One region of the Pseudomonas sp. GW821-FHT05D12 genome, then DNA from elsewhere that is predicted to be linked to it. Evidence: predicted binding sites of a transcription regulator. Region 1 holds the regulator's gene; each other region holds the start of a gene.
The links. The regulator sigma-54, encoded in region 1, starts transcription at its own class of promoters, with help from an activator protein. The targets are predictions, from matches to a motif close to ANTGGCATNNANNTTGCTNT.
Positions count from the first base shown of each region.

Region 2: AC07SI_RS18120 (flagellar hook-length control protein FliK) is a predicted target of sigma-54. The motif match lies at 2,391-2,410, and genes of this name have one in related genera.
Region 3: AC07SI_RS25895 (circularly permuted type 2 ATP-grasp protein) is a predicted target of sigma-54. The motif match lies at 3,084-3,103, and genes of this name have one in related genera.

Region 1 is NZ_JBWKSN010000001.1:382,156-387,606, forward strand. It holds gene AC07SI_RS01775 (KdsC family phosphatase) at 1-98, shown strand, start outside; gene lptC (LPS export ABC transporter periplasmic protein LptC) at 107-679, shown strand; gene lptA (lipopolysaccharide transport periplasmic protein LptA) at 666-1,241, shown strand; gene lptB (LPS export ABC transporter ATP-binding protein) at 1,241-1,966, shown strand; gene AC07SI_RS01795 (RNA polymerase factor sigma-54) at 2,165-3,658, shown strand; gene hpf (ribosome hibernation-promoting factor, HPF/YfiA family) at 3,734-4,039, shown strand; gene ptsN (PTS IIA-like nitrogen regulatory protein PtsN) at 4,050-4,514, shown strand; gene rapZ (RNase adapter RapZ) at 4,517-5,374, shown strand; gene AC07SI_RS01815 (HPr family phosphocarrier protein) at 5,391-5,451, shown strand, end outside.
Region 2 is NZ_JBWKSN010000009.1:106,800-112,250, forward strand. It holds gene fliM (flagellar motor switch protein FliM) at 1-267, opposite strand, end outside; gene fliL (flagellar basal body-associated protein FliL) at 277-777, opposite strand; gene AC07SI_RS18120 (flagellar hook-length control protein FliK) at 1,001-2,341, opposite strand; gene AC07SI_RS18125 (Hpt domain-containing protein) at 2,488-2,832, opposite strand; gene AC07SI_RS18130 (ATP-binding SpoIIE family protein phosphatase) at 2,863-4,581, opposite strand; gene AC07SI_RS18135 (STAS domain-containing protein) at 4,578-4,883, opposite strand; gene fliJ (flagellar export protein FliJ) at 5,054-5,451, opposite strand, start outside.
Region 3 is NZ_JBWKSN010000016.1:45,082-50,532, reverse strand. It holds gene AC07SI_RS25925 (aminotransferase-like domain-containing protein) at 1-147, shown strand, start outside; gene AC07SI_RS25920 (translation initiation factor 2) at 252-743, shown strand; gene AC07SI_RS25915 (YkgJ family cysteine cluster protein) at 906-1,160, shown strand; gene AC07SI_RS25910 (START domain-containing protein) at 1,202-1,807, shown strand; gene AC07SI_RS25905 (hypothetical protein) at 1,911-2,147, shown strand; gene AC07SI_RS25900 (ribonuclease E inhibitor RraB) at 2,361-2,702, shown strand; gene AC07SI_RS25895 (circularly permuted type 2 ATP-grasp protein) at 3,136-4,545, shown strand; gene AC07SI_RS25890 (alpha-E domain-containing protein) at 4,549-5,451, shown strand, end outside.

The DNA of each region.
Region 1 (5,451 bases):
CCACCGCGCGTGGTGGCGAAGGTGCCGCCCGCGAGTTCTGCGAGCTGATCCTGCGTGCCCAGGGCAGCCTTGAAGCGGCCCACGCCGCCTACTTATAGAGCGTTTTATGCTGAGTAAAAAGATTCGCAACTTCCTGCTATTCGGGGTCATTGCCGCGCTGTTCCTGGCGGTGGGCTACTGGAATATCAGCCCGGAGCGCTTTCTCGACCAGCCTGCTGCGCAGGTCGACGAAGGGGCTATCGACTACTACGCCATCAATGCCAAGAGCGTGCAGTTCCTGCCCGATGGCAAGGTGCAGTACGAGATGACGTCGGACAAGGTCGAGCATTTGAAGGCCACCGAAGTGACCCTGCTGACCAACCCGGACATGAACATCTACCGTGGCACCGAGTTTCCATGGCACGTCACCAGCAAGCGTGGCGAGGTCAACCCGGACGGCACCCAGGTAGAACTGATCGACTCGGTACGTGTTGCACGCACCGATGCGAAAAACCGCGACACCGTGATTACCAGCAGTCGCATGACCGTATTCCCGCAGAAGCAATATGCGCAGACCGAGCAAGACGTTAGAATCGACGGCGCTGGCGGTGTATCGACTGGCAAGGGAATGAAAGCGTATTTGAAAGAAAGCAGGATACACCTGCTATCGAACGTAAGAGGACAGTATGAGGCTCGTTAAAACTCTCCCTATTTTGCTCGGTCTGGGCGCAGCACTGGGAAGCGTGAGCGCCTGGGCTCTGCCGAACGATAGCCAGCAACCGATCCACATCTCGGCCGACGATGCGCAGCTGGATGACAAGCAAGGCGTCGCCACCTACACCGGCGGCGTGATCATCACCCAAGGCTCGATGAAGATCACCGGCAACACGGTGACGCTGACTCGCACCCAATCCGGCGACATCGACGTGGTGACGTCAGTGGGCAACCTGGCTTACTTCGAACAGAAGCAGTCCGCGACCGATACCGGCCCGATGAAAGGCTATGGCAAGACCATCCAGTATCACGCCCAGCAGAATCGCATCGTGCTGATCGACCAGGCCAAGGTGCTCAGCCCCGACGGCAACTCCACGGAAGGTGAAAAGATCACCTATGACACCGTGAAGCAGGTCGCCAACGCCGGCCGCGCCACGGGCAGCAAGCTCAGCGCACCGCGTCCACGCATCGACATGGTTATCCAGCCGAAGAAGAAAGACGGCGCTGCCCAGCCTGCGCCTAAACCCGATGCGAAGAAGGCGAACTAATGGCAACCCTGAAAGCCCAGCATCTGGCCAAGGCTTATAAAAGCCGCCAGGTCGTGCGCGACGTCAGCCTGTCGATCGACAGCGGCCAGATCGTCGGCTTGCTCGGCCCCAACGGCGCCGGCAAGACCACCTGCTTCTACATGATCGTCGGCCTGGTCCAGGCGGACCAGGGTCGCGTCCTGATCGACGACCTCGATGTCAGCCACCAGCCGATGCACGGCCGCGCCCGCGCGGGCATCGGCTATCTTCCGCAAGAAGCGTCGATCTTCCGCAAGCTGTCGGTTTCCGACAACATCATGGCGATCCTCGAGACCCGCAAGGAACTCGACCGTGACGGCCGTCGCAAGGAGCTGGAAAGCCTGCTGCAGGAATTCCATATCAACCACATCCGCGACAACCTCGGCATGAGCCTGTCCGGTGGTGAGCGTCGCCGCGTGGAAATCGCCCGGGCGCTGGCCACTGCACCCAAGTTCATCCTGCTGGACGAACCGTTTGCCGGTGTCGACCCGATCTCGGTGGGTGATATCAAGCAGATCATCCACCACCTCAAGGCCAAGGGCATTGGCGTGTTGATCACTGACCACAACGTCCGTGAGACCCTCGATATCTGCGAAACCGCGTATATCGTCAACGATGGCCAGCTGATCGCCGAAGGCGACTCCGCCACTATCCTGGCCAACGAACTGGTCAAGGAAGTGTACCTGGGTCACGAGTTCCGCCTGTAAGCCTGCCTGTTTGAAAAAGGCGGTGGCAGGCCGTTCGCCAAGGTGCGCGGGAGTCAATGAAAACCTCCGGATTTTTATTGTTACCGCGCTCTAGGCAAAGCCCCCGATATCAGGCATATAATTTGCTTATGTTTGGCGCTCACGCGCCCTGTCGTGGATGGCGCATTGCGCCGGCGAATAAGGTGTTAAGCCCCTGCCATGAAACCATCGCTAGTCCTGAGAATGGGCCAGCAGCTGACGATGACACCGCAGCTGCAACAGGCCATCCGCCTGCTCCAATTGTCGACCCTGGACCTGCAACAGGAAATCCAGGAGGCCCTGGAGTCCAATCCGATGCTCGAACGCCAGGAAGAAGGCGACGACTTCGATAATGCAGACCCGCTGGCCGACAACATCGAGCAAAAACCCAATTCCGACGTGCAGGAACCCTCCTACCAGGAAACCGCCCCAACGGTGGATAACCTTGAGGAAGGCGACTGGAACGAACGCATCCCCAACGAACTTCCCGTGGACACCGCCTGGGAAGACGTCTACCAGACCAGCGCCAGCAGCCTGCCCAGTAACGACGATGACGAATGGGACTTCACCACGCGCACCTCAGCCGGCGAGAGCCTGCAGAGCCATCTGCTGTGGCAACTGAACCTGGCGCCGATGTCGGACACCGATCGCCTGATCGCCGTGACCCTGATCGACTGCATCAATAACCAGGGTTATCTGGACGAAACGCTCGAAGAGATCCTCGAAGCCTTCGATCCGGAGCTGGATATCGAGCTGGACGAGATTGAAGCCGTCCTGCACCGCATCCAGCAGTTCGAGCCCGCCGGCATTGGCGCGCGCACCCTCAGTGAATGCCTGTTGCTGCAACTGCGCCAACTGCCAGCCAAGACCCCTTGGCTGGTCGAGGCCCAGCGCCTGGTGACCGACTATATCGACCTGCTCGGCAGCCGCGACTACAGCCAGCTGATGCGCCGCATGAAGCTCAAGGAAGACGACCTGCGCCAGGTCATCGAACTGGTGCAGAGCCTCAACCCGCGTCCGGGCTCGCAGATCGAGTCCAGCGAAGCCGAATACGTGGTGCCTGACGTGATCGTGCGCAAGGACAACGAGCGCTGGCTGGTGGAGCTGAACCAGGAATCCGTGCCACGCCTGCGGGTCAACCCGCAATATGCCGGTTTTGTGCGCCGCGCCGACACCAGCGCCGACAACACCTTCATGCGCAACCAATTGCAGGAAGCGCGCTGGTTCATCAAGAGCCTGCAAAGCCGCAACGAAACCCTGATGAAAGTCGCCACCCAGATCGTCGAGCATCAGCGCGGCTTCCTGGAATATGGCGACGAAGCAATGAAACCGCTGGTCCTGCACGACATCGCCGAGGCGGTGGGCATGCATGAATCGACGATCTCGCGGGTGACCACGCAAAAATTCATGCATACCCCACGCGGTATATATGAGCTGAAATACTTTTTCTCCAGCCATGTCAGCACCTCTGAAGGCGGCGAATGCTCGTCCACGGCGATTCGCGCGATCATCAAAAAACTGGTTGCCGCGGAAAATCAGAAAAAGCCGTTGAGTGACAGCAAGATCGCTGGTTTACTGGAGGCACAAGGCATTCAGGTCGCCCGTCGAACCGTCGCCAAGTACCGCGAATCCCTTGGGATCGCGCCTTCCAGCGAGCGAAAGCGTTTGATGTGACGGGCGGGCCAAAGCGTTCCAGTGGCAGGCACCCCGGCCTGCCGCTTTATGCACTGGCAACGAAGGAGAAGCTGTATGCAAGTCAACATCAGTGGACACCAGCTGGAAGTCACCAAGCCCCTGCGTGAGTACACCGAGAGCAAGTTGAACAAACTTGCGGGGCATTTTGACAAGATCACCAACGTGCAGGTCATCATGGAGGTCGATAAGCTCAAGCAGAAAATCGAGGCCACCCTGCACGTACCGAATGCCAAGCTCGTCGCCAATGCGGAACATGAGGACATGTACGCGGCGATCGACTCGCTCTACGACAAGCTGGACCGCCAACTCATAAAGCATAAGGAAAAGAATCTGCACCTGATGCAAGGTACAGGTCGTTAACTCTCCCCCCATGATCCGACTTGAAACCATCCTGACCCCCGGCCGTTCCCTCGTGAACGTGCCGGGCGGCAGCAAAAAGAAAGCCCTCGAAGAAATTGCCAAACTGATCCATGGCCAAGTGCCTGAATTGGATGAGCAAGTTGTCTATGAGTCGCTGATCGCCCGTGAAAAACTGGGTTCGACCGGTTTTGGTAACGGCATCGCCATTCCACACTGCCGCCTGCAAGGCTGTGAAACACCTGTCAGCGCCTTGCTGCACATGGAAAAACCTATCGATTTCGACGCCATCGACGGCGCCCCGGTCGACCTGCTGTTTGTACTGCTGGTCCCACAGGCTGCCACCGATGCGCACCTGGAGCTGCTTCGGCAGATCGCCAGCATGCTAGACCGCAAGGAAGTACGCGACAAACTGCGCAGCGCTGCCACCAGTGAGGCGCTCTATCAGGTTGTCCTGGATGAACAAAACGGGCAGTAATCATGCGTTTGATCATCGTCAGCGGCCGCTCCGGCTCGGGTAAAAGCACCGCCCTCAATGTTCTTGAGGACAACGGTTTCTATTGCATCGACAACCTGCCCGCCGGCCTGCTGCCGGAATTGGCGGAACGTGCGTTGATCCACACCGAACTGGCGCAACCCCTGGTCGCTGTTTCCATTGACGCCCGCAACCTGCCCAGCCACCTTGAGCGCTTCCCGCAATTGCTCGAGGAAGTGCGCGCCAAACACATTCATTGCGATGTGCTGTACCTGGACGCCGACGAAGAGACGCTGCTCAAGCGCTTCTCCGAAACCCGCCGACGCCACCCGCTCAGCAGCCCTCATCGCTCGCTGGCTGAAGCCATCGAAGATGAGACCAAGTTGCTGGGGCCGATCATCGACCTCGCCGACCTCAAGATCAACACCACCAGCCTCAACCTGTACCAGCTGCGCGATGCCATCAAGCTGCGCCTGCTGAATCAGCCGGAGCCTGGCACAGCATTTCTCGTGGAGTCTTTTGGCTTCAAGCGGGGCATGCCGGTGGACGCCGACCTGGTGTTCGATGTGCGTTGCCTGCCCAACCCCTACTGGAAACCGGAACTGCGTGATCAGTCCGGGCTGGATCAGCCGGTGGCCGATTACCTGGCAGCGCAGCCGGATGTGGAGGAGATGTTCCAGGACATCTCCAGCTACCTGCTCAAATGGCTGCCGCGCTTTGCCGCGAGCAACCGCGCCTATGTCACCATCGCCATCGGCTGCACCGGCGGCCACCACCGTTCCGTCTACCTGACCGAGCGCCTGGGCCAGGTGCTGCAACAAACCCTCAAGAACGTCCAGGTTCGCCACCGCGACCTTAGCTGAAAGGAACACCCCCGCGATGCCCGCTCTGGAAATTGAAATCATCAACAAGCTGGGCCTGCACGCCCGCGCCTCGGCCA
Region 2 (5,451 bases), on a different contig from region 1:
GAACTTCATCACCTGCACGCCGCCCACCGCCACGTCCGCCGAGCGGCGCAGCATGTTGAACATGCTGATACGGGTGTAGCGGGCAAAACGCTCGTTGATCATTTCCAGGGTCGGCATGCGTCCACGGACGATGCGATCCTGGCTTGTGAGGTCATAACTTTTGACGCTGCCGGGTTCGGCAGCCATTTCGGTCTGTACCAGACCATCGTCCACGCCATGCAGCAGCGCGTCGATTTCATCCTGGGACAGCAGGTCTTGCACGGCCATGTCGTGATCCTACTGCAATACGAAGTTAGTGAAGAGCGCCTGTTCGACCACCACTTTGCCGAGCTCTTTCTGGGCCACTTCCTGCACGCTGGCAGTGACCTTCTGGCGCAGCATTTCCTGGCCCACCGGGGTGGCCAGGGTGTCGAAGCTCTGTCCGGAGAACAGCATCACCAGGTTGTTGCGGATCACCGGCATATGCACCTTGAGGGCATCCAGGTCCGCCTGGTTACGCGCCAGCAAGGTGATGCTCACCTGCAGGTAGCGTTGACGCCCGTTCTGGTTGAAGTTGGCGACAAAGGCCGGGAGCATCGGCTCGAAGATTGCCGGTTGCTTGACGTTACTGGCGGTTTCGGCGGCGGGTGCCGGTTTGCTTGCACTGCTGTGCATGATGTACCAGGTGCCACCCACCGAGGCGCCGATGGCCAGGAGCAGGCCCAGGACTATCAACAGGATAAGCTTGAGCTTTCCTTTGCCTGCGGGTGCTTTTGCTGCGTCGTCGCTCTTCGCCATGCCAATAATCCGTCACTATTCGGGGATTCATAGATCTACGGAAAGGCAAGAGCAAGTGTTATGCCAGAGTTGTCTGGTAATTCAGGAAGAGAGAACACTGCAAATCAAATGTGGGAGCGGGCTTGCTCGCGAAAGCAGTGTGTCAGTCAGCACACATGCAAACTGACACACCGCCTTCGCGAGCAAGCCCGCTCCCACATTTTGGCCTGTGCCAGGCTCAGGATCAGGCGTAGTAGTCGACGGCGCTGGAGCCGATCACGGTAGACGTCACCGGCGCGACGGCCTCAGCCACATCGCCGTGACTGGCATTGTCGCCGTTGTCGCCGCCGCGCCCACCCGTGCCACTCACGCCACGGGTCTGGGCCTGCTGTTGCTGCTGCTCCTGGCCACGGGACTGGTCGGACACGTTGACGTCGACCTGGCCCATGCCTTGCTGGGCGAACATCTCCCGCAGGCGGCCGGACTGGCTTTCCAGCGCTTCACGCACCACCGGGTGGGCGCTCATGAAGTTGACCTGGGCCTGCTGGTCGGCCGTCATGTTGACCTTGATGTCCAGGCGGCCGAGTTCGGCCGGCTGCAACTGGATCTCTGCCGACTTGAGGTTGGCGCTGGAGAGGTACATCACGCGGTTGACGATTTCGTCGGTCCAGCCGCTCTGGTGCATGGCCAGCGGCGCATTGGTCGTGGGCGGCAGCGCATTGGCGGTTTTCGGCGTGGCGGCCTGGGTCAGCGCGGCAAGGCGATTGGCGAAGTCATCGACGCGCGTGTCGCTGCTGGCTTCCTTGAGGTCCTTGAGGCCGCCTTCGATCAAACCGCTGAAGGCCTTCTCGCCGCCGGAGTCAGTGCTGTCCTTGGTGGCTTGCTGGTCGACCATATTGGCCAGGCCGGCGGCAAAGTTCTGCGCGGCCGTCGGCTGGTCCTGGGTCGGCGCCGGGGCGGTTTTTGCCGGTGCCTGGCTGCTGGCCGACACATGCCCGCCCTGCTCCATCGCCAGGCGCACGGCCGGCATCGCATCCAGTGGATCGGCCTCGGGGTCAAACGCCGGCTTGGCTTCCTCGGTGGCCGCGATCGGCGCCGCAACCACCGGCTGGGCACTGTCGTCCTGGGCGGCAGCCGCCGGTGCCGGGGTTTGCACCGGTACCGGCACAACCACCGGCGTGACCGTGGCAATCAACGCCGGATCGACCACCGGGTCGGTCGGGGGCTGCTGCACCAGGGTCGGATCGACCGGCGCGTCGTCATCGGTGCTGGCACTGTCATCGGACTTGGCCGGCGGCGTGGCAGGCAAGGTATTGCCGCTATCGGCAACCGCTGGCGTGCTGGCGGCAGGCTTGTCGCTGCTGGCGACAGGCTTGGCAGAGTTGTCGGAAGGCTTGTCCCGTGTGGGCTTGGCCGAGTTGTCGTCGGCCTTGATCGCGGGCTTGGCGCCTTGGTTGGCGAACACCTGTGCGAAGCCAGGGCCCTTGTCCCGTGGGTCCGCATCCACAACCGGCTGCGGGGCGGCGGACGCTTGAGGCTTGGCCGCGGGGGCAGCCTGAAGGAGCGAATTCGGGGCGACTGGCATAGGTAAAGGTCTCCACTGCATGGGGATCGGGGATGCAGTATCGGGAGATAGAGCAAGAGTCGGGCCAGGTTTTACTTGGGCTTGGTTTTGTTGCGTACCTATCCGTTATTCAGGTAACGGCTGATATGGATACGTACACCCCCCAACTACACGCCAAACCGCTGCCGCTCGGACTCATACAACGGCTTCACCAACGCAAACTCATGATCAATCTGATCCACCAGCGCCCCCAGGTCCGCCGAGGACTCAACCGACTCGACCTCCAGCCGCTGGCACAACTGCGCCAGGCGCACCGCGCCGAGGTTGCCGCTGCTGCCCTTGAAGCTATGAGCGATGCGCCCCAGCGCCTTGGCGTCGTCGCGGGCCTTGCGCAGGGCTTCGACGCGCTTTTGGGAATCATCGAGAAAGGTATCGAGCAGCTTGGGGTACTCGCCTTCCATGACTTCCTGCAAACCCGACAACACGTCTGGGTCCAGATGAATATCAACCACTTGCTCGCTCCTTGATCAAGAATCGGCGGATTATGCCAGAGCCCCCCAGCAAAACTCCACGCAGACACTGCGCCCGCCATCGGACCAGCGTACATCGCTGCTCAACTGGCGCACCAGGCTCAGCCCGCGGCCGGACAGACGGTCGATATCCAACGGCCGGGCCAGCACCTGTTCGACGTCGAACCCCGGCCCGCTGTCTTCCAGGCGCAAGGTCATCTTGCCGCCCGCTTCGGTGGGCACCACCTGCACGTGCACGCGTACATAACCGCTGTTCAGCTGCGCCAGGCGATCGTTGCGCTGGCGGTAATACTCGGTAAACCCCTGGGCATCGCGCTTGAGCCGCGAGTCCAGGCCCAGCACGCCGTGCTCCAGCGCATTGGAATACAGCTCGGCCATCACGCTGTAGAGCGCCCCGCTCTGCTCACGCAGGCCGTGGATCTCCAGCAACAGCTGCAGCAGGTAGGGCAACGGGTTGTAGCGCTTGAGGGTTTCGGCGCGAAACTCGAAACTCACCGACCAATCCAGCGGGCACGACTGGCCGCTGTCGGCATACAACGGCCCGGTCGCGCGCAACGACTGGCCGGGCTGCAGGGTGATTTCCACCATGCTCACGTCATCCCGCGCCTCGCCGCGAAAGGCCGCCAGCGCCTGTTCAATGTCTTCGAACAGCCGATCCGGCTCGCGATTGGCGGCGAACACCTGCTGCAAACGCTCGGCGCCAAACAATTGATCATTCGCGTCAGCGGTGTCCAGCACGCCATCGGACAGCAGGAACACGCGGTCGCCCAAGGCCATGGGCCAGACTTCGGTGCGATCATCAAAAGCGTCGGCCGAAAGCACGCCCAACGGCAAATGCCGCGACTGCAGCGGCGTGCGCTGGCCACTGGCGACTTCATGCACATAGCCATCGGGCATGCCGCCGTTCCATACCTCCACCACGCGGCGCTGCGTGCTCAGGCACAACAGGGTGGCACAGCAGAACATGTCCACCGGCAGGATGCGCTTGAGCTTGGCGTTCATCTCGCGCAGGGTCTGCGCCAGGCCGTAGCCCTTGGCGGTCATGCCGTAGAACACTTCCGCCAGCGGCATCGCGCCCACCGCTGCCGGCAGGCCGTGGCCGGTGAAATCGCCGAGCAGCACGTGCATGTCGCCGGACGGCGTGTAGGCCGCCAGCAGCAGGTCACCGTTGAACAACGCATAGGGCGATTGCAGGTAGCGAATGTTCGGCGCGGCATTGATGCAGCCGGAATGGGCGACCTTGTCGAACACGGCCTTGGCGACCCGCTGCTCATGCAATAGATAGTCGTGGTGCCTGGCGATCAGGTCGCGCTGCTGCAACACGGTGGCCTGCAACCGGCGCAGGCGGTCCATGGCGTTGATCTTCGCGGCCAGGATCAGTTGGTTGTAGGGCTTGGGCAGGAAGTCGTCACCGCCGGCATCCAGGCATTGGGCCAGCGCTTCGCTTTCGCGCAGGGAGGTGAGGAAGATAATCGGCACCAGCGCCTCGCCGGCCAGTTGCTTGATGCGGCGGGCCGCCTCAAAGCCGTCCATCACCGGCATCAGCGCGTCCATCAGCACCAACTGCGGACGCTCGCGGGCGAACACCTCAACCGCTTGCGCGCCGTTGGTGGCGGTCAGCACCTGATGGCCCTGACGCCGGATGATCGTCGACAGCAACAACAGGTCGGCGGCGCTGTCTTCGGCGATCAATATGCTCAGCGCTTCAGGAACCGGGGCCAGGACGCTCAAGTGAGGTCGAACAATTTGTCGAAGTTGGAAATGGCGAGGATCTTGCGCACGTCAGAATTACTGTTGATCACCTGGACCTCGGCGTTATCGCCACCGGCATGGTCACGCAGCAGCAGGAGCATGCCCAGGGCCGAGCTGTCCATATAAGTGGTGTGTTTCAAGTCCACCACATAGATCTCGGGCACTTTGTAAAACCGCTCGTAGGCATCACGAAAGGCTTGGTGGCTACCGAAATCGAACCGCCCCTTGATGGTAATCGTCAATTTCGTCCCATCCAGGGATACTTCTGACTCGACTGACATACGACTGCTTCCTTGTCATTGGCAATGTGCAACAAGGTTTAGCAGGCGAAGCGGATCTGAGCAACACAGCGAATCAAATGCGCGAGCGGATTTGCTCGCGAAAGCAGCCTGCCAGCACCACAGATGCAAACTGACATACCGCCTTCGCGAGCAAGCCCGCTGTCACATTTTTAGAATTGGGATTGACGCGGCAGACGCTGGGACAGTTCGTCGAGCAGCTTCTGCTCACGTTTGTCTTCGATGGCCCGCGCCTCGTCGATGTAGCGCTGCACCAGTTTGCGCAGGCCTTCGACCCGCGCAAACGCCGCTTGCCAGCTCTCGCGGGCTTTATCGAGATTGTTCTGGTGCCAGGCCAGGCTCTGGCGCTGTTGGCCGACGGCGGTTTCCAACTGGTTGAGAAAGCCCTGGTAGCCCATCAGCCACTGGCCGGAAACGCCCTTGCTGCCGCGTTCGATCCATTGCTGCTGGTACTCGCTGCGAAAGCGCTCGAGGTCGCCCAGCTTGCTTTCCGCCAGGCGCACCTGGCCTTGGAAATACCCCAGGCGCTGCACGGCGGTTTTCTCGGCCT
Region 3 (5,451 bases), on a different contig from region 1:
GGGTTGATCTTCAGCAATACCGAGCAGTTCAACCACTGCATCCGCCTCAATTGCGGCACGCCGTGGAACCGCGAGGCAGAGAGGGCGCTGATGACGTTGGGGATGCTGGCCAGCCAGTTGTGCCAGGAGACGGCAGCCGGCTTTTGAGCGGCGTATTGGGGACAACTCCGATAGCTGGCTAATCACCGCGCTTGTCATGCCGCGCACAACAAGCGAGCATATGGCCCTCTGCCGTTAATGCTGTAGGCGATATGACCTCAATTGTTCGTGCTGCTTTGGTGATTGGCCTGTTAAGCCTGTGTAACGTCAGCCCCGTGCTGGCGGCCATGCCTGTGACTGACGCCCAGCCCGCCGCCAGCAACCAGCAGAAAACGCCTGCGAAAAAACCGGCACCGGCGCAAAAAGCCGCCGCGACCAAGAAAAAAGCCGCCACGGTGAAAAAGCGTGCACCGGTAGCGAGCAAGTCAAAATCGGCCCGCGAAGTCGCCCAAACCCAACTGGCACCGGCACAGTTGGACCTGACACTGCCTACGGACATGGTCCGGCACCTGCAGCCCCTGGGCACCATGCCCAAGCCCAAAAGCGTACCGCTGCTGCCGCCGATGTTTGGTGACAAGCCCACTGACAACAGTGCCTTCCAGATCAACGGGCGCCTGCTCAGCAATGAAATGAAACTGCAACTGCGCAACGAAGAGCGCCGCGATGTTGAAGGCGCGGCCTTGGAGTTCGAGTTCAAGCAATAAACTTTTCGCCCTAACGTGACGTCACCCCTCGACCATCTGTCGCAGACTGGTCAGTCACTTTTGTTTTCTGCGAAAAACCCCTGTTAGACCATTTTAAAACGGCTGTTTAAGGGCGTACTCTAGCCCGGCCATCCACATTGAGTCGTCGAGGACCTTTTGGTCATGAAATGCCGTGAAGGCTGTGGCGCGTGCTGCATCGCCCCCTCCATCAGTTCGCCATTACCGGGCATGCCACACGGCAAACCGGCCGGCGAACGCTGCCTGCACCTGTCGGTCGAACAGCTATGCCAGCTGTTCGGCCGGCCGGAACGCCCGGCGGTGTGCAGTGATTTCAAGGCCGATATCGAGGTCTGCGGCACCGACCAGGCCGATGCAATCCGGTTGATCGGCTGGTGGGAGCAGATGACGGCGGCTTGATGGGCTTTACTATCGGAACTTCAACAATAAGGAATACAACAATGGGTTCGCTGAAACGAATGGCTGTGTTGTGCGGTTTTACGCTGGTGTTTGCTGCCACTGCCCAGGCTGAGGATTGGCAAGTCGCCAAGGACGAAGACGGTATCAAAGTGTCCCTGAGCGAAATTGCCGGCTCCAAGTACAAGGCCTATCGCGGTGTGACCGTGATCAAGGCGCCCGTGGCCAAAATCGTCGCCCTGCAGGAAGACGTGGCCGGTGCCTGTGCCTGGATCCACGAGTGCAAGTCCCAGAAGCTGGTAGACAAGAAAGGCGACGAGAGCTGGACCTACACCCAATTCAAGGCCCCGTTCCCCGTGACGGACCGCGATTCCTACCTGCATATCACCACGACCAAGGCGGCCGACGGCACGCTGACCCGTAAGCTCGAGGGCGTCCCGACCTACAAGCCTGAAGAAAAAGGCTACGTACGGGTTGCCCAGGTCGATGGCTTCTGGAAACTCGTGCCAAAAGGCGACAACCAGACCGAAGTCACTTACCAGGTGCACACCGAGCCAGGTGGCAGCGTGCCGTCGTGGTTGGCCAACAAGTTTGTGGTGGACGCGCCGTTCAACACCTTGAAAGCCTTGAAAGAACACGCTGAAAAATAAGCGCAGTTGATCCGGTGCCTCCTGACTTGAGTGGAACGTTTGGCGAACCCTCAAGGTCCAGATAGTGGTAAGCCCACACACGGGTTTTATCGAGGAGGCACCGATGCAAAAGTGGCAGATTACCTTCGTTGATGATCACGGCGTTCAATCCGTCGAGCAGTTCACCTGCGATCAGAAGCCCAGCCTCGAAGATGCGGCACACATGATTCGCAACAAACTGGTGCCCATCGCCGCTGAACTGGACCTCAATGACCTGGAGGGCCGCAAGCCTGAGCCTACGGTCAAGATCCTCAAAGACCAGAACAGTATCCAGATCCTCGACATCTCTCCCGCCGCCTGAATATTCCCTGTACACACTTAAAGCGCCTCTGGTGGAGGTGATAGCTTCGCGCTACTCTGCAAGTGAGATCAGCGAACGAATCGCTAAGGTCTGGTCTTGTCAGCTACATGCTTGTTTTCCAGCGGTGATGTTTTTGCCGTAGCTCCCACGCCAGTACGGCGTGGGCTTCGGGAAGCACGGAAAGTCTATCCATCAATTCGAGGAGCACTTTTCATGAGCACAGCCTATCAAGAAGACATCAGCACCAACGTTCTGCGCCGCATGAAAGAAGGCGGCTTCGACTTCTCGCGTTTCCACCCCATTGAGTTCTACGCCATATTCCCGGATGAGGAACGGGCGCGCAGGGCTGCGGGTGAATTTCGTGGGGAATCCCTGAATGCCCAGGTCAGCGCGCGCGACGATGGCGCCTGGTACCTGGAACTGAGCAAAATCATGTTTGCAACCTACGACGGCATAGGAGACTTCGAGCAGGACTTCGAGGCGGTGGTCGAGCCTCTGGGCGGCATCATCGAGGGATGGGGCGTCAAGCAGGAGGTGCGTGGGTTACCCATGTAGCAGTATGAGAAACACAGCGTATCGGCTGACCTTCGGGTCGGCCGATTTTGTTTGTGGCCAGCCCTAATCGCTGTCCGGTTCGGCAACCTCACTATCACCCCACCTACACAGCATTTCTCCAGCCAAAAAAAAGCCACCCGAGCAGGGTGGCCTAAAGGGAAGAGCGTTGCGCTGAAGCGGTAGGACGCACCCTGTTCAGCAGATGGTTGCGATTATCCGCAAGCGCGAACGGGCAGTGAAATCAACTCTGACTATGCTGTTGATAGCCAAAGCGCGCATTGCGATGAAGCGTGCGCCTGTGCGCGGGGCATTCTGCGCACCAGGACGGTGCGAGCAGATCCCTTTGGTTATTCAACGCACTGATTTTTAAGTGTTTATGCCGCTGGCACGGGCCTTGCGAAGGTTCAAGCGTCCGGGTGACAAGGAGTTCGGCATGATCCGCACTTATTACGACGAAATGTACGACGGGGCAGGGCAGGTTCGCCCCCATTACCGCGAGTTCGCCCGCTGGTTGGCTGATACCCCTGTTGAACTGCTGGCCCAACGCCGGCGCGAAGCCGATTTGCTGTTTCACCGCGCCGGGATCACCTTCACCCTGTACGGCGACGAGCAGGGCACCGAGCGCCTGATTCCCTTCGACACCATCCCGCGCAGTATTCCCGCCAGCGAATGGCGGATGGTCGAGCGCGGCTGTATCCAGCGGGTCAAGGCGCTGAACATGTTTCTCGCCGACCTGTACCACGAGCAACGCATCATCAAGGCCGGCATCATCCCCGCCGAGCAGGTGCTGGCCAACGAGCAATACCAACTGGCGATGCAGGGGCTGAACCTGCACCGCGACCTGTATTCCCACATCTCCGGGGTCGACCTCGTACGCGATGGCGACGGCACTTACTACGTTCTCGAAGACAACTTGCGTACACCGAGCGGCGTCAGCTACATGCTCGAAGACCGCAAGATGATGATGCGCCTGTTCCCCGAACTGTTCGCCGCCCAGCGCATCGCACCCATCGATCATTACCCCAACCTGCTGCTCGATACCCTGAAAAGCTCCAGCCCCCTGGATAACCCCAGTGTGGTGGTGCTGACCCCGGGCCGCTTCAACAGCGCGTTCTTTGAACACGCTTTCCTGGCCCGCGAAATGGGGGTGGAGCTGGTGGAGGGCGCCGACCTGTTCGTGCGTGATGACCGTGTGTTCATGCGCACCACCGACGGCCCCAAGGCCGTCGATGTGATCTATCGCCGCCTCGACGATGCGTTCCTCGACCCGCTGGCGTTCAACCCGGACTCCATGCTCGGCGTGCCCGGCCTGCTCGCCGCGTATCGCTTGGGCAATGTGGTGCTGGCCAACGCGATTGGCACCGGAGTGGCGGATGACAAGTCGGTGTATCCCTTCGTCCCCGAGATGATCCGTTTTTACCTGGATGAGGAACCCATCCTGCAGAACGTGCCTACCTTCCAATGCCGTAAGCCCGACGAATTATCCCACGTGCTGGCCAACCTGCCGGACCTGGTCGTCAAGGAAACCCAAGGTTCCGGCGGCTACGGCATGTTGGTCGGCCCGGCTTCGACGGCGGCTGAAATCGAAGCCTTTCGCGCACGCATCAAGGCCAAGCCCCACGCCTATATCGCCCAGCCGACCCTGTGTTTGTCCACCTGCCCGACCTTCGTCGACAACGGCATCGCCCCGCGTCATATCGACCTGCGCCCATTCGTGCTGTCCGGCAAGGAAACCCGCGTGGTGCCTGGCGGGCTGACCCGCGTGGCGTTGCGCGAAGGGTCGTTGGTGGTCAACTCGTCCCAGGGTGGCGGCACCAAAGACACCTGGGTGGTCGAGGATTGAATTATGTTGAGTAGAACTGCCTCGGATTTGTACTGGATGTCGCGCTACCTGGAGCGTGCGGAAAACCTCGCGCGCATGCTCGATGTCAGCTATTCGCTGTCGTTGATGCCCCAGGATGGGCGCGGCGATGGCCTGCACGAATTGGCCATGCCGCTGTTGATCACCGGCACGCTGGAAGATTACCGCGAGCGTCACGGCGAACTGCACGCCGAACACCTGCTGCATTTCTTCGCCCTCGACGCGGCCAACCCGGCGAGCATCTACAGTTGCCTGGGCTCTGCGCGGGCCAGCGCCCATGCCGTGCGTGGGCGAATTACTGCGGACATGTGGGAAAACATCAACGCGACCTGGCTGGATATTCGCGATATCGCCCAGCAGGGCTTGAGCCGCTACGGCATGAGCCGGTTCTGCGAATGGGTCAAGGAGCGCTCCCACCTGTTTCGCGGGGCGACCTACGGCACCATCATGCGTAACGATGCCTTCCGGTTTATTCGCCTGGGGACGTTTATCGAGCGTGCCGACAACACCCTGCGCCTGCTCGATGCACGTTATGAAATGGCCGGCGACCGCGCCGAAGCTGTCACCGACGGCACGGCCCACGCCTACTATCAGTGGAGTGCCTTGCTGCGCGCGTTGTCGTCGTTCGAGGCCTACACCGAGATTTACCGCGACGCCCCCGGCGCGCGGCAAGTCGCGGAACTGCTGCTGTTGCGTGCCGATGTCCCGCGTTCGCTGCGCGCCTGCAGCGAAGAGATCGACCAGATCCTCGCCAGCCTGCCCGGTCTCAACGGCCGCCCGGCCCAGCGCCTGGCCGCCGAAATGGACGCGCGCCTGCGCTTTACCGCTATCGATGAGATTCTCGAGGAAGGCCTGCACGCCTGGCTGACCGACTTTATTCCCCTGGTC